2 regions of the Streptomyces sp. NPDC008086 genome follow, and region 2 is predicted to be linked to the other one. Evidence: predicted binding sites of a transcription regulator. Region 2 holds the regulator's gene; the other holds the start of a gene.
What was found. The regulator HrcA, encoded in region 2, represses chaperone genes, less so after heat shock. The targets are predictions, from matches to a motif close to TTNGCACTCNGNNNNNCNGAGTGCNAA.
Positions count from the first base shown of each region.

Region 1: groES (co-chaperone GroES) is a predicted target of HrcA. The motif match lies at 4,241-4,267, and genes of this name have one in related genera.

Region 1 covers NZ_JBIBIA010000007.1:291,283-302,323, reverse strand. The annotation lists gene ACFZBP_RS25980 (hypothetical protein) at 1-1,135, opposite strand, end outside; gene ACFZBP_RS25975 (ester cyclase) at 1,277-1,969, shown strand; gene groL (chaperonin GroEL) at 2,039-3,667, opposite strand; gene groES (co-chaperone GroES) at 3,786-4,094, opposite strand; gene ACFZBP_RS25960 (polysaccharide deacetylase family protein) at 4,434-5,267, opposite strand; gene ACFZBP_RS25955 (polysaccharide deacetylase family protein) at 5,264-6,322, opposite strand; gene ACFZBP_RS25950 (methyltransferase domain-containing protein) at 6,413-7,600, shown strand; gene ACFZBP_RS25945 (hypothetical protein) at 7,655-7,942, shown strand; gene ACFZBP_RS25940 (RNA polymerase sigma factor) at 7,989-9,251, opposite strand; gene ACFZBP_RS25935 (YciI family protein) at 9,299-9,655, opposite strand; gene ACFZBP_RS25930 (LCP family protein) at 9,768-10,838, opposite strand; gene ACFZBP_RS25925 (endo-1,4-beta-xylanase) at 10,926-11,041, opposite strand, start outside.
Region 2 covers NZ_JBIBIA010000004.1:638,441-649,481, forward strand. The annotation lists gene ACFZBP_RS17030 (SpoIIE family protein phosphatase) at 1-379, shown strand, start outside; gene hemW (radical SAM family heme chaperone HemW) at 407-1,639, shown strand; gene ACFZBP_RS17040 (Uma2 family endonuclease) at 1,740-2,318, shown strand; gene ACFZBP_RS17045 (DUF3097 family protein) at 2,296-3,111, opposite strand; gene ACFZBP_RS17050 (MBL fold metallo-hydrolase) at 3,154-3,891, opposite strand; gene hrcA (heat-inducible transcriptional repressor HrcA) at 4,052-5,068, shown strand; gene dnaJ (molecular chaperone DnaJ) at 5,069-6,205, shown strand; gene ACFZBP_RS17065 (nitronate monooxygenase) at 6,410-7,495, shown strand; gene ACFZBP_RS17070 (16S rRNA (uracil(1498)-N(3))-methyltransferase) at 7,492-8,250, shown strand; gene ACFZBP_RS17075 (VOC family protein) at 8,270-8,662, shown strand; gene ACFZBP_RS17080 (hypothetical protein) at 8,728-9,276, shown strand; gene ACFZBP_RS17085 (S41 family peptidase) at 9,351-11,041, shown strand, end outside.

The DNA of each region.
Region 1 (11,041 bases), on a different contig from region 2:
CGCCGGTGGCCACCAGCATGCGCTCCTGGCGTGTGGCGTCGAGGCCGCACCGGATCATCCGGGGCAGGTCACCGCCCGCCCGCAGCATCCGGAAGTAGCCCCGCAGCAGATACTCCGGCGTTCCCTGCGGCCAGCCCCGCTCCCGCCACGTCTCCGCCCAGTCGTGCAACTTCCCCCGGTACCGGCCGAGTTCGGCGGCGCCGAGCATCTCCTGGGCCTGGGCCTGCAGTTCCTCATGGCCCAGCAGATAGACGTTCACCCGTACTCCGAACGTCCGCCCCGCCCGCGTACGCAACACATCCCGCACCCGGTACGGCACCGCTCCGGTCAGCTCGGCCAGGTCCTCCGCCGCGAGACCGCCGCCGGCCGCCGTCACCAGCGCCAGCAGGTCGTACTCCAGGCCACCGGCCGCGATCAGGTGCTTCAGCTCGCGTTCCGCCTCGGCGCGGATCGCCTGGGCGTACGACGAGGCCGTCAGTGTCCGCGCGATCACAGGGTCGCACAACGGATGATCACCTGGAACGTCTCCCGGGAGCGGCGGGTTCAGGCGGCCCGAGACCAGGACGCGCATACCCGCCTCCGGCCGGGCGGGCAGGAGGCTCGCGATGCTGTGGGCATCCGGACCCGTGGTGACACCGCGGTCCTCGTCCAGGCCGTCGACCAGGAGGAGCAGGCGCTCGCCCCGCTCCGCGCAGACCCGGGCGGCGACGCCGTACAGGTGCAGCAGGTGCGCCTCGCGGGTGGCCTCGGTCAGCTGGGCGGGGAGACCTTCGCCGACCAGGTCCGCCAGCTGTTCCAGAACGACGTCGACGTACGCCACCACATCGTTCTGTGCGCCCAGCCGAGCCGTGACGAAGAAGGGGACGACGCGCACGCCACGCGGTGGATGCAGCGCGAACCATGACATCAGCGCCGTCTTGCCCGCCCAGGCTTCGGCTCGCCACCAGGCGTACGTCGGTCCGGAGTCGGCCGTGCAGAAGGCTGCCAGGTCGGCCAGCTCGGCTGCCCGGCCCACCAGTTCCGGCGGAGCGATCCGCCGCACCTGCTCCCAGTACGCCGAGCGCACGGCCGGTGCCAGCAGGATGTGGTTGTGGTCACCGGTGACGGCCACACCGACATCCCGTCCGGCGGTCACCGACCGCTGTCTCCCCCACCTGCGCATCCCGTCATGATGTCAAAGCGCCGACAGGCGCGGTGCACCTGCGATGGGGAGAATGGTGCTGTTCGTCCGAAGTCCGGAGTCGGCGCAATCAGGGGACCGGGAGGCGACGGCGTCATGACCTTCGTACAGCTCATCGACTGCAGGACCAGCCGTTTCGACGAGATGAACCGGCTGATGGACAGGTGGGTCGAGCAGACCAAGGGGAAGCGGACGGCGACGCACGACATCATCGGGAAGGACCGGTCCGACCCGGCTCACTTCATCGAGATCGTGGAGTTCGCCTCGTACGAGGAGGCGATGCGGAACTCCAACCTTCCCGAGACGGACCGGATCTTCCAGGAGATGGTGGCGCTCTGTGACCAGGAGCCCACGTTCACGGATCTGGACGTGGTGCGCGACGAGCAGCTGAACGTCCGGGCCGCGCGGGCCTTCTTCGAGGCCATGGGCAGGATGGAGCCGGGGCGGATCGGTGACCACCTCACCCGGGACTACGTGGACCACGATCCGTCGTACCCGCAGCCGGTGCAGGGCGTGGACGGGATCCGCGAGCAGTACGAGGGATGGCGGGCCGCCTTCGACTTCACCTTCCGGATCGACGACCAGATGGCCCAGGACGACCAGGTGTGCACCCGGTGGACCTGGGTCGCCCACCACAAGGGCGAGTTCCTGGGGATTGCGGCGACCGGGCAGGACGTGAGCATGCGGGGCATGACCTGGCAGCGGTTCCGGGAGGGCAGGATCTGCGAGAGCCACTGGCTCTACGACCGGGCGGGACTGCTGGAGCAACTGGGGGTACTCGGTCAGTGAAGCCCGCGAAGGGGAAGGCCCCGGTCCCGCGCACACGCGCAGGAGCGGGGCCTTCTTCGAACGCTGGGCTCAGTGGGCGTGCCCGTGGCCGTGGCCACCGGCGGCGGCCGGCTCTTCCTCTTCCTTCTTCTCGACGACCAGGGTCTCGGTCGTCAGCAGGAGGGAGGCGATGGAGGCGGCGTTCTCCAGGGCGGAGCGGGTGACCTTGACCGGGTCGATGACGCCGGCCTTGACCAGGTCGCCGTACTCGCCGGTGGCGGCGTTGAAGCCCTGGCCCTTGTCGAGCTCGGCGACCTTGGAGGTGATGACGTAGCCCTCCAGGCCGGCGTTCTCGGCGATCCAGCGCAGCGGCTCGACGGCGGCCTTGCGGACGACCGCGACACCGGTGGCCTCGTCGCCGGTCTTGTCGAGGTTGCCCTCGAGGACCTTGACGGCGTGGACGAGCGCGGAGCCACCACCGGAGACGATGCCCTCCTCGACCGCGGCGCGGGTCGCGGAGATGGCGTCCTCCAGACGGTGCTTCTTCTCCTTCAGCTCCACCTCGGTGGCGGCGCCGACCTTGATCACGCACACGCCGCCGGCCAGCTTCGCGAGGCGCTCCTGGAGCTTCTCGCGGTCCCAGTCGGAGTCGGTGTTCTCGATCTCGGCCTTGATCTGGGCGACACGGCCCTGGACGGCGTCGGACTTGCCGGCGCCGTCGACGATCGTGGTGTCGTCCTTGGTGACCGTGATGCGGCGGGCGGAGCCCAGCACCTCGAGGCCGACCTGGTCGAGCTTGAGGCCGACCTCCTCGGAGATGACCTCGGCGCCGGTCAGCGTCGCCATGTCCTGGAGCATCGCCTTGCGGCGGTCACCGAAGCCGGGGGCCTTGACGGCGACCGCGTTGAAGGTGCCGCGGATCTTGTTGACGACCAGGGTCGACAGGGCCTCGCCCTCGACGTCCTCGGCGATGATCAGCAGCGGCTTGGAGGCACCGGCCTGGATGACCTTCTCCAGCAGCGGCAGCAGGTCCTGGATGGAGGAGATCTTGCCCTGGTTGATGAGGATGTAGGGGTCCTCCAGGACGGCCTCCATGCGCTCCTGGTCCGTCACGAAGTACGGCGACAGGTAGCCCTTGTCGAAGGCCATGCCCTCGGTGAAGTCCAGCTCCAGGCCGAAGGTGTTGGACTCCTCGACGGTGATGACACCGTCCTTGCCGACCTTGTCCATCGCCTCGGCGATGAGCTCGCCGACCTGCTGGTCCTGGGCGGACAGACCGGCGACGGCGGCGATGTCGGACTTCTCGTCGATCGGGCGGGCCGTCGCGAGGAGCTCCTCGGAGACCGCGGCGACGGCGGCGTCGATGCCCTTCTTCAGGGCGGCCGGGGAGGCGCCGGCGGCGACGTTCTTCAGGCCCTCGCGGACGAGCGCCTGGGCGAGCACGGTGGCGGTGGTCGTACCGTCACCCGCGATGTCGTTGGTCTTGGTCGCCACCTCCTTCACCAGCTGGGCGCCGAGGTTCTCGTACGGGTCCTCGACCTCGACCTCGCGGGCGATGGTGACGCCGTCGTTGGTGATGGTGGGCGCGCCGAACTTCTTGTCGATGACGACGTTGCGGCCCTTGGGGCCGATCGTCACCTTGACCGTGTCGGCCAGCTTGTTGACGCCGCGCTCGAGGGCGCGACGGGCGTCCTCGTCGAACTTCAGGATCTTCGCCATGGGAGCGGTTCAGCCCTCTCGGAAAACGTGGGTGAAACGAACTGCGCCCCAGACGCCCGGCTTCACAAGGTGGCGGGGGCCCGGGGCGCAGCTCACAAGCAAATGTGCTTGAGGTGACTTACTTCTCGATGACCGCGAGCACGTCGCGGGACGAGAGGACGAGGTACTCCTCGCCGTTGTACTTCACCTCGGTGCCGCCGTACTTGCTGTACAGCACGATGTCGCCGACCTTCACGTCGAGCGGCAGGCGCTCGCCGTTCTCGAAGCGGCCCGGGCCCACGGCGAGGATGACGCCCTCCTGGGGCTTCTCCTTCGCGGTGTCCGGGATGACCAGGCCAGAGGCGGTGGTCTGCTCGGCGTCGAGCGGCTGGACCACGATGCGGTCCTCGAGCGGCTTGATGGCAACCTTGGAGCTGGTGGTCGTCACGATCCGACCTCCCCCTTCGGAGATCTCACGGGGTTAACTGTCTGAGGTGGCGACCAGGTGGATCCGTCGTCGCGGGTGCCGGACCTGCCCGTCGCGTAGTTGGCACTCTCATCTGCCGAGTGCCAGAGCCGAGACTATGGCGGCGGTTAGCACTCGGTCAAGCGGACTGCTAATTCGCTGCGCTGGCTGAGCCGCAATTCGGGTGACTGGCGTTGCCGAGACCGCCCCGGGGGCTGCGCCCCCAGACCCCCCTTATCGGCCTGAACGGCCTCGTCCTCAAACGCCGGACGGGCTGAACGGGACAGGGCCGGTGCCCGAAAGTCCTGCCGGAGAATTCCGTCAGATGTAGTCCTCCAAGCGGCCTACCGTCAGGCCCCTGCGTTGGATCTCGCGCAGCAGCCTCGTCGTGCGGTCTCTCAGGGAGAGGCCCGTCGGTTCGCCTGAGGGGACGGAGACGATGTCGCCGGGGCGGAGGTGGGTGGGGGCGTGGGCGTAGGTGAGCTCGCCGTCGGCTTCCATGGCCGCTCGCCAGAGGGTGAGGGCCGTGATGCCGCAGTCCTTTGCCGCGCGGAGGGTGGTGGTGTCGTACGTGCCGTAGGGCGGGCGGAAGAGGCGGGGGCGGATGCCGAAGCGGGCGCGGAGTTTGTTCTGCTGGCCGCAGATCTCGGCGCGCTGGCCGGCGTACGGCAGGCCGCGCAGGGCGGCGTGGTCGAGGGTGTGGTTCTGGATGGACGCGCCCACCGAGCGCAGGCGCGCGAAGTGGCCGTAGCCCGGGCCGACCACGCTGTCGGTGAGGAACATGCTGACGGGCAGCCGTAGTTCACGCACCATGTCGACGAAGCGGGAGTCCTTCTCGGCGCCGTCGTCGTAGGTGAGGAAGACGACCTTGTCGCGGGTCGGGACGCGGCGCACGACGGGCAGCGGGTCGGGGGCGGGGAGCCGCGGTCTTCGGACGGGCGGCGAGGGCGGTGCGGGGAGCGGGGCGGTCAGGCCCCAGCGGCGGTAGGGCTGTGCGGTGTGGGTCGGGCCCTTCGCCGAGCGGGCGCTGTACGACCCCTCGCCGGACGGCCCCGCCCCGGGAGCCGCCGTCGTCGCCGGCCGGGCGCAGCCGGCGAGCAGGGTGGACGCCAGGACCACGGCTGCCAGCACGCGCGGCCCAGGCGTCGGCCTCACAGGTAGTCCTCCAGCCGGGCCACCGCGTACCCCTCGGCCGTGACCTTGTTCAGGAACCGGCGGATCATGTCCGGCATTGTGCCCTTCCAGTCGTCCCTGCCCCGGAAGTGCGTGAGGACGATGTCACCCGGTCGGATCCTCTGGTCCCACTCGCGGTACTCCCAGTGGTCGACGAAGACCTCCTCGTTCCACAGCGGGACGTACTTGACACCGCACGACTTCGCGGCGCGCAGGCTGTCCCGGTCGTAGTTCCCGAAGGGCGGGCGGAACAGCAGCGGGCGCTTGCCGTAGCGCTCCTCGATCACGTCCTGCATCGCGCAGATCTCGTACTGCTGGCGGCGGTAGGAGAGGGCGGGGAGGTAGGGGTGGTGGAGGGTGTGGTTGTTCAGGGCCACGCCGTCGCGCTGCATGCGCTTGAAGTAGCCGTAGTCGTCCTTGATCAGGTAGTCGCTGAGGAAGGCGGTGTACGGCACCTGCAGGTCGTTCATCATCCGCAGGAACGCCGGGTCCTTCTCGGCGCCGTCGTCGATCGTGAGGAAGACGACCCGCTGCTTGGTGGGGACGGTGGTGAAGACCGGCGGGAGGCCCAGTTCCTCGTGGCCGTCGACCTCGAAGCCCTCGCGGGTGGTGACCTTCGGCTTGATGAGGGGTGGGGGCGGGGGTGTGAGGGGGATTCTCGCCAGGCCCCAGCGTCTCGCCGCGGCGGCCCGGGCGGCCAGGGCGGACTTTCCCGAACGGTACTTCTGGGTGGGTGGGGTGTGGGTGGGCCGGGTCTGGGTGGACGGCGTCCCGGTGGTGGCCGGGGGTGGCGCCTTCAGGGGCTGTCGGCTGGTGGTGGGGGCGGTCGTGGGGCGTGCCGTTCCGGTGCCGCCCGGGCCTCCCGGGGCGCCGGCGGGGGCGCAGGCCGAGGCGATGGCCGCCGCGGCCAGTGCGGCCACTCCGCCGCGGAACCCGGCATGCCCGGCCCGTCCGGGGCGTCTGGGTCTCCCGCGGCGGTGGCGCCTCACTGCTGCCCCATTGCGGTGACTTTTGTCATTTTGTACTACTAGTCGCATGGTGCCGGATCTTCGCAGGCACTCACCCCGAGCCCCGGCCGACACCGCCGCCGGCCGCGGACCATCCACCGACTGGCCGACAATGGCCCGGTGAACGACCTCGCCTCCTTCTCCGCGCTCCTCACCTCCGAGGGCCGCGCCCTCCTCGACGCCGTACGCGACACCGATCCCGCCGACGAACTCGCCGTCGCCACCCGGCTGCGCCGCGAGCACCCCGCCGAACTGGTGTCGGCGGCGCTCGGGCAGGCGCGGCTGCGGCAGCGGGCGGTGGCGAAGTTCGGGGCGGCGGACGCGGGGCGGATGTTCTTCACTCCGAACGGGGTCGAGCAGTCGACGCGGGCGAGCGTGGCGACCCATCGTGCCGAGTGCTTCCAGGCGCTCGGGGTGCGGTCCGTCGCCGACCTGTGCTGCGGGATCGGCGGTGACGCGATCGCCCTGGCCCGCGCCGGGATCCGGGTACTGGCCGTGGACCGGGATCCGCTGACCTGTGCGGTGGCCCGCGCCAACGCCGACGCGCTCGGGCTCGCCGACCTGATCGAGGTGCGCGAGGCGGATGTGACGGAGGTCGACACGGCCGGGTACGAGGCCGTGTTCGTCGACCCGGCCCGGCGTTCCTCCAGGCGCGGCCGGATCTTCGACCCGGAGGCCTACTCCCCACCGCTCTCCTGGGCGGTGTCCGCCGCCCGCACCGCGCCGCTCGGCGTGCTGAAGATCGCGCCCGGAATTCCGCACGAGGCGATCCCCGCGGAGGCGACGGCGGAGTGGGTCTCGGACGGCGGGGACGTGAAGGAGGCCATGCTGTGGTTCGGCCCGAACGTGACCCCGGGGGCACGGCGGGCGACACTGCTGCCCGCCCAGGCCGGAATCTACGTCACCCCCGCCACCATGCTCCCCGACCCGGAGGTCCGGCCCGTCGGGCGATACCTGTACGAGCCCGACGGCGCCGTCATCCGCGCCCATCTGGTCGCCGAGGTGGCCGAGGACCTGGACGGCGGGCTGATCGACCCGACCATCGCCTACGTCACCGCCGACGAACCGCACGTCACGCCGTACGCCACCGCGTACGAGATCACCGACCAACTCCCCTTCAACGTCAAGAAGTTGAAGGCCCTGCTGCGGGAGCGCGAGGTCGGGATCCTGACCGTGAAGAAGCGGGGGTCGGCCGTCGAGCCGGAGGAACTACGCCGGAAGGTCAAGCCGCAGGGGCCACGTTCGGCGACGGTGTTCCTGACGCGGGTGGCGGGGGCACCGACGATGCTGGTCGGGCGGCCGGTGTAGCGGGGCGGCGCGGGGGCGTGCGGGGCGGCGCGGGTCCTCTGGCAGGCTCCACAGGTGCTGTGCCGAGCGCCGCAGGTGCTGTGCCGGGCGCCGCAGGTGCTGTGCCGGGCGCCGCAGGTGCTGTGCCGGGCGCCGCAGATGCTCTGCCGGGCGCCGCAGGTCCTGTGCCAGGCTCCGCAGATGCTCTGCCGGACTCCGCAGGTGCTGTGCCGAGCGCCGCGCCGGCAGGTCCTCTGCCAGGCTCCGCAGGTCATCTGCCAGGCTCCGCAGGTCATCTGCCGGACTCCGCAGATACTCGCCGGGCGCCGCAGGGTGCTGTGCCGGGCGGCGAGGGCGCTGTAACAGGCGCCCGCAGATGCTGCGCCCGGGCTCTCACCACGCCCCCTGCTCACGGCCCGGCGGTCGCCGCCCGTTTCAGCAGCATCTCCCGCTCCCGCTCGTTGCGGGTGAGCGTCGCCGCTCGCTCGAACTCCGCCCGCGCCTCCGCCGTGCGGCCGAGCCGCAGGAGCAGGTCGCCGCGCACGCTCGGCAGCAGGTGGTACTCCCGCAGGGCCGGTGCGGCGGCGATCGTGTCGATGATCCGCAGGGCTGGTTCCGGGCCGTCCGTCATCGACACGGCGACCGCGCGGTTCAACTCGACGACGGGCGAAGGGGAACGCGCGGACAGCAGGCCGTAGAGGGTGGCGATGGTCTTCCAGTCGGTGTCCTCGTAGGTGTACGCGTGCGCGTGGCAGGCGGCGATGGCGGCCTGGAGGGCGTACGGGCCGGGGGCGCCGGTGGCCGTGGCGTCCGCGCGGGAGAGGGCCGTGATGCCCCGGGCGATGAGCATGCGGTTCCAGCGGCGGCGGTTCTGGTCCCTGAGCAGGACTGGCTCGCCGGAGGGGCCGGTGCGGGCGGCGGCGCGGGACGCCTGGAACTCCAGGAGGGCGGTCAGGGCGTGCACCTCCGGCTCCTTCGGCATGAGACCGCAGAGCACGCGGGCCAGGCGCAGCGCGTCCTCGCACAGCGCCGGGCGCAGCCAGTCGTCGCCCGCCGTGGCGGCGTAGCCCTCGTTGAAGATCAGGTAGATGACGTCGAGGACGGAGCCGAGGCGGGCCTCGCGGTCGGGGCCGTACGGGACCTCGAAGGCGACGTTCCTGGTCGCCAGGGTGCGCTTGGCGCGGACGATGCGCTGGGCCACGGTCGGCTCCGGGACCAGGAAGGCCCGGGCGATCTCCGGGGTGGTCAGGCCGCCGAGGAGACGCAGCGTGAGGGCGATGCGGGCCTCCGGCGACAGCACCGGGTGGCAGGCGGTGAAGACCAGGCGGAGCAGGTCGTCGTCGATGTCCTCGGGGTCGGACGGCTCCTCGGGCGGTGCCGTCGTCTCCAGGTCGCGGCCGATCTCCGCGAGCTTGCGGGCGTAGTTCTCGCGCCGGCGGATCAGGTCGACGGCGCGGTGCCTGGCCGCGGCCATGAGCCAGGCGCCGGGGTTGTCGGGGACGCCGTCGCGCGGCCACTGCTCCAGCGCGGCGACCAGCGCGTCCTGCGCGAGTTCCTCGGCGATGCCGATGTCGCGGACGGTGCGGGCGACGGCGGCGATGACGCGGGGTGACTCGATGCGGAAGACGGTCTCGATCGTGCCGTACGGGTCTGCGGTGGGCTGCGGGGTCACAGCCCACCATGCAACACCCGTACGGCCGTGGATCCAAGGAGGGCGGCTCAGCCCTCGGCGATTTCCCGGACCTCGCAGGTGACCTGCCATTCCGGGCCGTGGACCTTCACGAAGCGCGAGGCCCACTCCAGCGCCTCGGCCCGGTCCTTGCACTGCATGATGGCGTAGCCGCCGATGACCTCCTTGGTCTCGGTGAAAGGCCCGTCGGTGACCGAGACGTTCGCGCCGTCCCAGTGCACCCGGGTGCCCTGCGCCGAAGGGGTGAGCCCCGCGGTGTCGAGCATCACCCCGGCTTTGGTGATCTCCTCCAGCAGCTCCCCCATGCGCTGCATCATCTCCGGGCTCGGGCCCTCGGCGGGCGCGGTGGACTCGTCGATCCGGACGAGAGAGAGGTAGCGCGGCATGGTGACTCCTCGGGTTGGGCGACCGGGTCCTTCCCGGCCTCTCACCCCTGCGTCGAACGGGAGACCTCCGGATCGACACGCTGCCCGGGTTTTCTTCGGAGATCTTTTTCTGTCATCGCAACGACTCCCACAGCTCTCCCGCCTCCGGCTCCCGCGCCACCACCCGGTTGCCGTCCGACGGCGCCGGTGCCACCGGCATCGTCACCGTCCGCACGGCATCCGAGGTCAGGCCCCGCAGGCTCCGGCCGAGGTCCATCAGTTCGGTCAGGGAGTCCAGACCGGTGTCGGTGGTGAGGCCGGCCGTCGCGGCGTCGGCGACTCGGTAGAGCTTGGCGGGGTCGGTGAGGAGGGAGGTGGCGGAGATCTGGTCCAGGAGTGCCTTCACCAGGTTCTGCTGGAGGCCTATGCGGCCCAGGTCGCTGCCGTCGCCTATGCCGTGCCGGGTGCGGGCAAGGGCCAGGGCCTGCTCGCCGTCCAGGTGGTGGGTGCCCGCCGCGAGGGTCAGGTGGCTGTCCTCGTCGTCGATGTCCTCGTCCGTGGTGACCGTGACACCGCCCAGCGCGTCCACCAGCTTCGCGAAGCCCGAGAAGTCGATCTCCAGGTAGTGGTCCATGCGGACGCCGGTGAGCGACTCGACCGTCTTCACCGCGCAGACGGGGCCGCCGACGGCGTACGCGCTGTTGAACATGGTGCTGTACGCCTCCCGCGTGGTGCCGCCCGACGGGAGCGGACAGGAGGGGCGGGTGACCAGGGTGTCGCGGGGGATGCTGACGACCGTCGCCGCTGTCCGGCCGGCGTCGACGTGCACCACCATCGCCGTGTCCGAGCGGGCCCCGCCGCCGCTGCCGCCGCCGAGTTCCTGGTTCTCGGCGCCGGTGCGCGAGTCCGACCCCAGGACCAGGATGTTCAGGGATCCGGTGGGCAGGGGGGACGCCGAGGCCGAGGGGGACGGTGTCGTCAGCGCCCTGGGTGGGCGGTTGTCGCCGAGGGCGCTGTTGATGTCGACGCTCCTGATGTTGTCGTTCAGGTGCCAGTAGGCCCAGCCGGCCGTGCCCGCGCCCAGCAGCAGGGTGCCCGCGAGGAGGAGGCCGGCGGTCTTCAGCACCCTCGACCGCCGGCCGGCGTGTCTGCCGTCGTCCCCGTTCGCGTCCCGCCGGTTCGCCCCAAGTCCCGTCACAGGCAGGAACGTACGTCCGAATTATTACGGGCAGGGACGCCAGGGCCGGTTTTCTTCGGAAATTCTCAGACTTCCCGCCCTGTCTCCTCTGCCTCAGCCCAGCGTCACGGCCGGCACCGGATTGCTCCCGCTCCACGACCCGTTGAAGCCGAAGGTGACCGAACCGCCGTCGGGAACGGTCCCGTTGTACGAGGCGTTGGAACAGGTGA
Region 2 (11,041 bases):
CACCCCCTTCGACGGCGGCGTCCGCTGCACCCTCGCCTCCGCCGGACACCCGCTGCCCCTGCTGCTGGGCTCGGGCGGCGAGGTCCACACCGCCGCACACCCGCAGACCCTCCTCGGGGTCGTCGAGGACGCCACGTACACCTCCGAGACCTTCGAGCTGCGCTCCGGCGACACCCTGCTGTGCGTCACCGACGGGGTCACGGAGCGGCGCAGCGGCTCCCGCCAGTTCGACGACGGCGACGGACTCGCGACCGCCCTCGCCGGGTGCGCGGGCCTGAACGCCCAGCTGATCGCGGAACGGATCCGCAGGCTGGTGCACGAGTTCAGCGGCCGTCCGCCGGAGGACGATCTGGCGCTGCTGGTGCTCCAGGCCGAGTAACCGGCGCGGTACGGGAGAATGGAGGACATGCCCTCCGCACTCCCCGACGGCGAACCCGTCCCCGCCGACGGCGCGCTCCCCGCGTCCGCGCTCGCCGGGTCCGCCGACCGCCCCCTCGGCTTCTACCTGCACGTCCCGTACTGCGCGACCCGCTGCGGCTACTGCGACTTCAACACCTACACCGCGACCGAGCTGCGCGGCACGGGCGGCGTGCTGGCCTCCCGCGACAACTACGCGGACACTCTGATCGACGAGATCCGCCTGGCCCGCAAGGCCCTCGGCGACGACCCGCGCGAGGTCCGCACGGTCTTCGTCGGCGGCGGTACGCCGACCCTGCTGGCCGCCGGTGATCTCGTACGGATGCTGGGGGCGATCCGCGACGAGTTCGGACTGGCGCCGGACGCGGAGATCACCACGGAGGCCAACCCGGAGTCGGTCGACCCGGCCTATCTGGCCACCCTCCGCGAGGGCGGCTTCAACCGGATCTCCTTCGGCATGCAGAGCGCGAAACAGCACGTACTGAAGGTCCTGGACCGCACCCACACCCCCGGCCGCCCCGAGGCCTGCGTCGCCGAGGCCCGCGCGGCGGGCTTCGAGCACGTCAACCTGGACCTGATCTACGGCACCCCCGGCGAGTCGGACGACGACTGGCGGGCCTCGCTGGACGCGGCCATCGGCGCCGGGCCGGACCACGTGTCGGCGTACGCCCTGATCGTCGAGGAGGGCACCCAGCTGGCCCGCCGGATCCGTCGCGGCGAGGTCCCGATGACGGACGACGACGTCCACGCGGACCGCTATCTGATCGCCGAGGAGACCTTCACCGCGGCCGGCTTCGACTGGTACGAGGTCTCCAACTGGGCGACCTCCGAGTCCGCCCGCTGCCTGCACAACGAGCTGTACTGGCGGGGCGCCGACTGGTGGGGCGCGGGGCCGGGAGCACACTCGCACGTGGGCGGGGTGCGGTGGTGGAACGTGAAGCATCCGGGGGCGTATGCGGGGGCGCTGGCGGCGGGGAAGTCGCCGGGGGCGGGCCGGGAGCTGCTGTCGGAGGAGGACCGGCGGGTGGAGCGGATCCTGCTGGAGCTGCGGTTGCGGGAGGGGGCGCCGCTGGGGTTGCTGCGGGAGGAGGGGCTCGCGGCGTCGCGGCGGGCGCTGGGGGAGGGGCTGCTTCAGGAGGGGCCGTATGCGGAGGGGCGTGCGGTGCTGACGTTGCGGGGGCGGTTGCTGGCGGATGCGGTGGTCAGGGATTTGGTGGACTGATCACTCGGACGTGTGAATCGGTGCGGAACGTCGGTTCGGTCCCTAACCTGATCCGTAGGCTGCCGCTAAAAGGACGCGGCGGATGTGGAGGGCCACGGAGATGACCGCTGTGGACGAGCGTGGGATGACCAAGTACTTCGAGGAGCTTGACCCTCCCGAGGGCGTCAAGGTCGAGCTTCTCCGGGGGGAAATCGTGATGATGGCCAGCCCTGATCTTGTGCACAACATGATCGTGGAAGATGTGCTGGACCAGATCCCACGTAAGCGGTGGTCTCGCCTACAGACCCAGGACGTCGACATTCTCGATGAGGCCAGTGAGCCAGTGCCGGACTTGGTGGTTCTTGAGCGCGAAGCCAGGCCCGCTTCGGGCCGCCTGCTGCCGTCCTCGCTGATCACGATGGTTGTCGAGGTGGTCTCCAAGACCAGCGTCCAACGGGATTACGAGATCAAGCGGTCCATCTACGCTGCCGGCAAGGTGCCCGTCTACCTCATTGTGGATCCGGTCATGGCGCAGTGCGTCCTGCTGACGAGGCCTGTCGGGAGGGGAGACAACGCCGATTACCAGCGGCAGCAGGTCACCAAGTTCGGGGCGCCCCTGCCGTTGGAGGAACTCGGGCTCGAACTCGACACCACCGAGTTCGGAACGTTCTCCAGCGTCAGGCCCCACCGCTACCCGTGACAAAGTCGATCAACTCCTCCACCCTCCCCAGCAACTCCGGCTCCAGGTCCTTGTAGGACCCCACCCGCTTCAGAATCGCCTGCCACACCGCCCCCGTGTTCTCCGGCGGCCACCCCAGCGCCCGGCACACCCCGGTCTTCCAGTCCTGCCCGTGCGGGACCTTCGGCCACCCGGCGATCCCCAGGGACGACGGCTTCACCGCCTCCCAGATGTCGATGTACGGGTGGCCCACGACCAGGGCGTGCTCGCTGGTCACCGACTCGGCGATCCGCCACTCCTTCGTGCCGGGCACGAGGTGGTCCACCAGGACACCCAGCCGGGCGTCCGGGCCGGGGGCGAATTCGGCCACGATCGCCGGCAGGTCGTCGACGCCCTCCAGGTACTCCACGACCACGCCCTCGATGCGCAGGTCGTCGCCCCAGACCTTCTCGACCAACTCGGCGTCGTGGCGGCCCTCGACGTAGATACGGCCGGCGCGGGCCACGCGTGCGCGCGCGCCGGGGACGGCGACGGAACCGGAGGCCGTACGAGTGGGGCGTACCGGCGCGGCCCCCGCGGGCCGTACGAGCGTCACCACCTTGCCCTCCAGCAGGAACCCACGCGGCTCCAGCGGGAACACCCGGTGCTTGCCGAAGCGGTCCTCCAGCGTCACCGTGCCCGCCTCGCAGCGGATCACCGCGCCGCAGAAGCCCGTGCCCGGCTCCTCCACCACCAGACCCGGGTCCGCCGGGACCTCGGGGGCCGGCTTGGGCTTCTTCCAGGGCGGGGTCAGGTCGGGGGAGTACTGGCGCATTCGGATGACGATAGGAGAAGCCCGGCCCGCGCGTCCCGCCGTTCAGCCCGACACGCCGAAGCGGGCGGCCAACGCGTCGCGCTGGCCTCGCACGAACCCCGCGTCCACCACCGCACCGTGACCGGGCACGTACAGCGCGTCCTCGCCGCCCAGTTCCAGGAGGCGGTCCAGGGCCGCCGGCCAGTGCGACGGTACGGCGTCGGGGCCGGCCTGCGGTTCACCGGACTCCTCCACCAGGTCGCCGCAGAAGACCACCTCCCGGTCCCCCAAGACCCCGGCCGGCACGAGCACGACCAGATCGTGGGCCGTGTGGGCCGGGCCCACGTTCGCCAGGAGGACCTGCCGGCCGCCGTCCAGGTCGAGCGTCCACTCGCCGCTGACCTGGTGGCGCGGGTGGACCAGCGCGTCGACCGCCTCGTCCGCCGCGTCCTGGTCCAGGCCGTTGCGCAGGGCGTCCGCGCGCAGCTCCGCCCGCTCGTGCGCGAACACGGTGTCCATGCCCACCGCCCCGTACACCTCGGCCCCCGCGAACGCCGCCGCCCCGAAGACGTGATCGAAGTGCGGATGCGTCAGCGCGAGATGAGTCACACGGTGACCGGCGAGCCACTGCGCCTGCGTCCGCAGTCGCGCGCCCTCCCCGAGGCTCGACCCGGCGTCGACGAGCAGCGCGCCACCGTCCCCGACGACCAGCCCCGCCGTGCAGTCCCAGCCCGGCAGCCGGCACCTGCCGACCCCGGCCGCCAGCCGTTCCCACCCCAGCTCTTCCCAAGTCACCGTCATACCGCGACGCTAAACGACACCACCGTCGGGCACGGTGGTGCGTGACCGGCCTTGCCCGGGGCGTACCCCACCGCCGTACACTGGCCGGGGACGGTTGGCACTCACCAGCGCAGAGTGCCAGGCGAGGCGCCGAGGGAACGACTTCTGGAGGTGTGCGCGATTGCTGAGTGAACGCAGGCTTCAGGTGTTGCGTGCCATCGTCCAGGACTACGTCGGGACCGAGGAGCCGGTCGGCTCGAAGGCCCTGACCGAGCGGCACAACCTCGGTGTCTCCCCGGCGACCGTCCGCAACGACATGGCGGCCCTGGAGGACGAGGGCTTCATCGCCCAGCCGCACACCAGTGCGGGGCGTATCCCCACCGACAAGGGCTACCGGCTGTTCGTCGACAAGCTCGCCGGCGTCAAACCGATGACCCCGCCGGAGCGGCGCGCCATCCAGAACTTCCTCGACGGCGCCGTGGACCTCGACGACGTCGTGGCCCGCACCGTACGGCTGCTCGCGCAGCTCACCCGGCAGGTCGCCGTCGTGCAGTACCCGTCGCTGACCCGGTCCACCGTCCGCCATGTCGAGCTGCTGTCCCTCGCACCCGCGCGCGTGATGCTCGTCCTGATCACGGACACCGGACGGGTCGAGCAGCGGATGGTCGACTGCCCGGCCCCCTTCGGCGAAGGGTCGCTCGCGGATCTGCGCGCGCGGCTCAACAGCCGGGTCGCGGGACGGCGCTTCAGCGATGTGCCGACCCTCGTCGAGGACCTCCCCGAGGCCTTCGACCTGGAGGACCGCGGCACCGTCTCGGCCGTGCTCTCCACCCTGCTGGAGACACTCGTCGAGGAGAACGAGGAGCGGCTGATGATCGGCGGAACCGCCAATCTCACCCGCTTCGGACATGACTTCCCCCTCACCATCCGGCCCGTTCTGGAAGCCTTGGAGGAGCAGGTCGTGCTCCTCAAACTCCTTGGCGAGGCCGGGGATTCGGGCATGACCGTGCGCATCGGGCACGAGAACGCCTACGAGGGACTCAACTCCACGTCCGTCGTGTCGGTGGGCTACGGTTCGGGCGGCGAGGCAGTCGCCAAGCTCGGCGTGGTCGGACCGACCCGCATGGATTACCCGGGAACGATGGGAGCGGTACGCGCAGTGGCACGGTACGTCGGACAGATCCTGGCGGAGTCGTAAGTGGCCACGGACTACTACGCCGTTCTCGGCGTGCGTCGCGACGCGTCGCAGGAAGAGATCAAGAAGGCCTTCCGGCGGCTCGCGCGCGAGCTGCACCCGGACGTCAATCCGGATCCGAAGACCCAGGAGCGGTTCAAGGAGATCAACGCCGCTTACGAGGTGCTGTCGGACCCGCAGAAGAAGCAGGTCTACGACCTCGGCGGCGACCCGCTGTCCCAGGCGGGCGGCGGCGGAGCCGGCGGCTTCGGCGCCGGCGGCTTCGGGAACTTCTCGGACATCATGGACGCGTTCTTCGGCACGGCGTCGCAGCGCGGTCCGCGCTCGCGTACGCGCCGGGGCCAGGACGCCATGATCCGGCTGGAGATCGAGCTCGACGAGGCGGCCTTCGGCACGACGAAGGACATCCAGGTCGACACGGCCGTCGTCTGCAACACCTGCAACGGCGAGGGGGCCGCTCCCGGTACCTCCGCCCAGACGTGCGACATGTGCCGCGGCCGCGGTGAGGTGTCGCAGGTGACGCGGTCCTTCCTGGGCCAGGTCATGACGTCCCGGCCGTGTCCGCAGTGCCAGGGCTTCGGCACCGTGGTCCCGACGCCGTGCCCCGAGTGCGCGGGCGACGGGCGGGTACGGTCCCGCCGGACCCTGACCGTCAAGATCCCGGCCGGTGTCGACAACGGCACACGGATCCAGCTCGCCGGTGAGGGCGAGGTCGGGCCGGGCGGTGGTCCCGCCGGTGACCTGTACGTCGAGATCCACGAGCTGCCGCACTCGATGTTCCAGCGGCGCGGCGACGATCTGCACTGCACGGTGACGATCCCGATGACGGCGGCGGCCCTCGGCACGAAGGTGCCGCTGGAGACGCTGGACGGCATGGAAGAGGTCGACATCCGGCCCGGCACGCAGTCCGGTCAGTCGATCCCGCTGCACGGGCGGGGCGTGACCCATCTGCGCGGCGGCGGGCGCGGCGACCTCATCGTGCACGTCGAGGTGCAGACGCCGACCAAGCTGGATCCCGAGCAGGAGCGGTTGCTGCGCGAGCTGGCCAAGCTGCGCGGCGAGGAGCGTCCGCAGGGGCAGTTCCAGCCGGGGCAGCAGGGGTTGTTCTCGCGGTTGAAGGATGCGTTCAACGGGCGCTGATGTGAGCTGCTGGGGGTCCGGGGGTCGTCCCCCGGGCAGGCACAGTCAGCCGGGGCAGCAAGGGTTGTTCTCGCGGCTGAAGGACGCGTTCAACGGGCGCTGAGCCCTGCTTCGACGGGTGCTGATCCCCTTGGGAAAATGTTGGCCTATGCCAAGGGGAAGGGCCGATTCGGACTTGTTCGGAGGACGTGACAACATGCCGTCATGTCCTCCGCGCTGACCGATCTCTTCCCTCATCCGATCGTGCAGGCCCCCATGGCAGGCGGCGTCTCCGTGCCGCAGCTCGCCGCCGCCGTGGCCGAGGCCGGTGGGCTGGGGTTCCTCGCCGCCGGGTACAAGACCGCCGACGGGATGTACCAGGAGATCAAGCAGCTCAGGGGGCTGACCGGGCGGCCGTTCGGGGTCAACCTGTTCATGCCGCAGCCCGAGTACGCGGACGCGGCGGCGGTGGACGTCTACGCCCATCAGCTCGCCGGTGAGGCCGCCTGGTACGAGACCGAGCTGGGCGATCCGGACAGCGGGCGGGACGACGGGTACGACGCCAAGCTGGCGGTGCTGCTCGACAACCCGGTGCCGGTCGTCTCCTTCCACTTCGGCGTGCCCAGCGGCGAGGTCCTGGAGTCCCTGCGGCGCGCCGGGACGTTCACCCTCGTCACCGCCACCACCCCGGACGAGGCCCTCGCCGTGCAGCGGGCCGGTGCGGACGCCGTGATCGTGCAGGGCGTCGAGGCGGGCGGGCATCAGGGGACGCATCGCGACAACCCGGAGACCGACGGTACCGGCATCGGGCTGCTCTCCCTCGTCGCCCAGGTCCGCGAGACCGTGAGCCTGCCCCTCGTCGCCGCCGGCGGCATCATGCGGGGCAGCCAGATCGCCGCCGCGCTCGCGGCCGGGGCGAGCGCCGCCCAGCTCGGCACCGCCTTCCTCGCCACCCAGGAGTCCGGCGCCAACGCCGTGCACAAGCAGGCGCTGACCAACCCGCTGTTCGTCCGGACCGAGCTGACGCGCGCGTTCTCCGGCCGCCCCGCCCGTGGCCTGGTCAACCGCTTCATGCGCGAGCACGGCCCGTACGCCCCCGCCGCCTACCCCGAGATCCACCACCTCACCTCACCCCTGCGCAAGAAGGCCGCCTCCTCCGGCGACCCGCAGGGCATGGCCCTGTGGGCGGGACAGGGGCACCGCATGGCCCGTGACCTGCCCGCCGGGCAACTGGTCGAGGTCCTGGCCGCCGAACTGGCCGCGGCGTCGACAGCGTTGTCAGCCTTCCCGCGGGGCGGTGCCGGCCGATGACCGCACCGGTGTTCGTCGTCGATTCCCTGGAGCGTGGTGTCGCCCCCTCGGGCGGCGAGTACGTCCTCGACGGGCCGGAGGGGCGGCACGCCGTCTCGGTGAAGCGGCTGCGGGCCGGCGAGGACGTCGTCCTCACCGACGGGCTCGGACGCTGGGCCGAGGGCGTCGTCAAGGCGGCCGAGGGCAAGGACCGGCTGGTGGTGGAGCTGGGGGCCGTCGCGCACGAGCCGCCAGCCCAGCCCCGAATCACCGTCGTCCAGGCCCTGCCCAAGGGCGACCGCGGGGAACTGGCCGTCGAGACCATGACCGAGACCGGCGTCGACGCGATCGTGCCGTGGGCGGCCGCCCGGTGCATCACGCAGTGGAAGGGTGAACGGGGCGCGAAGGCCCTCGGCAAATGGCGGGCCACCGCGCGTGAGGCGGGCAAGCAGTCGCGCCGGGTGCGTTTCCCCGAGGTCGCGGAGGCGGCCACGAGCAAGCAGGTCGCGGCGCTGCTCGCCGGGGCCGACTTCGCCGCCGTACTGCACGAGGACCGCGACTACGGCAGCGAGCCGCTGGCCACGGCGGCACTGCCCGCCGAGGGCGACATCGTGCTCGTCGTCGGACCCGAAGGCGGCGTGAGCCCCGAGGAGTTGGCCCTCTTCGAGGAGGCGGGGGCGAAGGCGTACCGTCTGGGCCGTACCGTCCTGCGGACCTCCACCGCCGGAACTGCGGCGACGGCACTGCTCCTCGGCCGCACCGGCCGCTGGTCCTGACCCGGGAGGTACCTACGCCGTGGAACTGGCCCAAGTACGACTGCTGGTCGGCGACTTCCCGGCCTGCTACCGCTTCTACGCCGACGTCCTCGGCCTCAAGCCGCAGTCGGGCGCGGTGAACGGGCCGTACGAGAAGTTCAGCCCCGCCACCGGCTCGGCCGGTATCGCCCTGCAGGACCGGGCGATGATGGCCGAGGTGCTGGGCGAACTCGGTGCCGCGGCCACCGGCCACCGGTCCCTGGTGGTGCTGCGGGTCGACGACCTGGACGCCTACTGCGCGCAGGTCACCGCACGCGGCGCGACCGTCCTGCACGGGCCCGCCCCGATGACGGACCGGATGCGCGTCGCCCATCTCAAGGACCCCGAGGGCAACCTGGTGGAGCTTCAGGAGTGGCTGCTGTTGCGGTCCTGATCCGGTGGGGGAGTGGCCGTATGCGCTCTACCGCGGCGGCCGGGACAGTGGCAGGCTGCCCTCTCATGGGGGCTTTCAGCAGGTTTCGGGGCCGTGCCGGCCGGCGCCCGCGAGTGGCGGGCGCGGTGGGAGTGGCCGTGCTCGCCGTCGGAGCGATGACCGCCTGTGATCCCGGTGGGCTCAGCAGCGCGACCGTGGCGTTCACCACCGACCAGACCGTGACGGCGGAGCTGGAGCGGCAGAAGGCGGACGTGCAGTGGCTCAACTGCACCGGCTCGTACGACAACGGCGACGGCAAGTCCGGCGCGGCGACGGCGAGTGCGAACACCGTCGTCAAGGTCGACTGCGAGGGCGAGACCTCCGACGGCAAGGACATCGTCGTCACCGGCCGGATCACCCGGGCCGTCAGCGGTTCCTGTGTGCGCGGGGACCTCGTCGCCAAGATCGGCGGCAAGGAGTGGTTCCACGTCAACGGGCTGGGCGACTGCGACGCCACGCCCTCGCCGGTCAACCCCTCCGGCGGCGGACAGCAGCCCGGGCCCACCGTCACCGTGACCGTCACCAAGACCGTCTACTGCAAGCAGCACCCGAACTGCTGGCCGGAGGGCAAGTGAGCGCTTTCGGCCGCGAGTTGGGCAAGTGATCCAAAGGTCTGTCCCCGGACGCCGCCCCTGCTTATGGTGATCGGGTGACTCAGCCCGCGACGCCCGGATCGTCTTCCTATCTCCGGTATCCGCATCTCCACGGTGACCTGGTCGCCTTCACCGCCGAGGACGACGTGTGGCTCGCCCCGCTCGACGGCGGCCGCGCCTGGCGGGTCAGCGCCGACAACGTGCCGGTCACCCTGCCGCGCATCTCGCCCGACGGCACGACCGTCGCCTGGACCTCCAGCCGCGACGGCGCCCCCGAGGTGCACATCGCGCCGGTCGACGGCGGCCCCGCCAGGCGCCTCACCCACTGGGGCAGCTGGCAGACCCGGGTGCGCGGCTGGACCCCGGACGGCCGGATCCTCGCCATCAGCACCCGGGGCCAGGCGGGCAGCCGCCGCACGTGGGCGCACACGGTCCCGCTCGACGGCGGCCCGGCCACCACCCTGCCGTACGGCCCCGTCGCCGACGTCGTGCACGGGCCGCAGCTCGTGCTCGCCTCCGCGCCGATGGGGCTGGAGGCCGCCCGCTGGAAGCGCTACCGGGGAGGTACGGCGGGGAAGCTGTGGATCGACCTCGCGGGCGACGGCGACTTCGTACGGCTGCACGCGGACCTGGACGGGAACATCGAGTACCCCGTGTGGGCCGGTGACCGGATCGCCTTCCTCTCCGACCACGAGGGGGTGGGCGCGCTGTACTCGTCCCTCGCGGACGGGTCGGACCTACGACGGCACACTCCTGTCGACGGGTTCTACGCCCGGCACGCAGCCGGCGACGGCACCCGCGTCGTGTACGCGTCCGCCGGTGAACTGTGGCTCCTGGACGACCTCGACGGGGCCGAGCCGCGCCGGCTCGACATCCGGCTCGGCGGACAGCGCACCGACCGGCAGGCGTACCAGCTGAACGCCGCCCGCGCCTTCGGGGAGGCCGCGCCCGACCACACCGCGCGCGGCAGCGCCGTCTGCGTGCGGGGTGCCGTGCACTGGGTCACCCACCGCTCCGGCCCCGCCCGCGCGCTCGCCGCCGAGCCCGGCGTGCGGGCCCGGCTGCCGCGCACCTTCCGGACGGAGGGCGAGGAGTGGGTGGTGTGGGTGACGGACGCGGAGGGCGACGACGCCCTGGAGTTCGCCCCGGCGACCGGACTCGCACCGGGTGCCACGCCGCGCAGGCTCGGCGCCGGACAGCTGGGCCGGGTCCTGGAGCTCGCCATGGCACCCGACGGGAGCCGGGCCGCGGTCGCCGCGCACGACGGACGGCTGCTGCTCGTCGAACGGGAGTCCGGCGAGGTCCGCGAGGTCGACCGCAGCGCCGACGGCGACGTGTCCGGTCTCGTCTTCTCGCCCGACTCGGCCTGGCTCGCCTGGTCACACCCCGGCCCGCGCCCGCTGTCCCAGCTGAAGCTCGCCAACACCACCGACCTGTCCGTCTCCGAGGCGACCCCCCTGCGCTTCCAGGACTACGCGCCCGCCTTCACCCAGGACGGCAAGCACCTGGTCTTCCTCTCCACCCGGGCCTTCGACCCCGTCTACGACGAGCACGTCTTCGACCTCGCCTTCGTGGTCGGCTCCCGCCCCCACCTGATCACCCTCGCCGCGACCACCCCGTCCCCCTTCGGTCCGCAGCGGCACGGCCGGCCCTTCGACGCGCCGGACAAGGAGGAGACCCCCGACAGCGAGGGCACCCCGACCACCCGCATCGACCTCGAAGGGCTCGCCGACCGGATCGTGCCGTT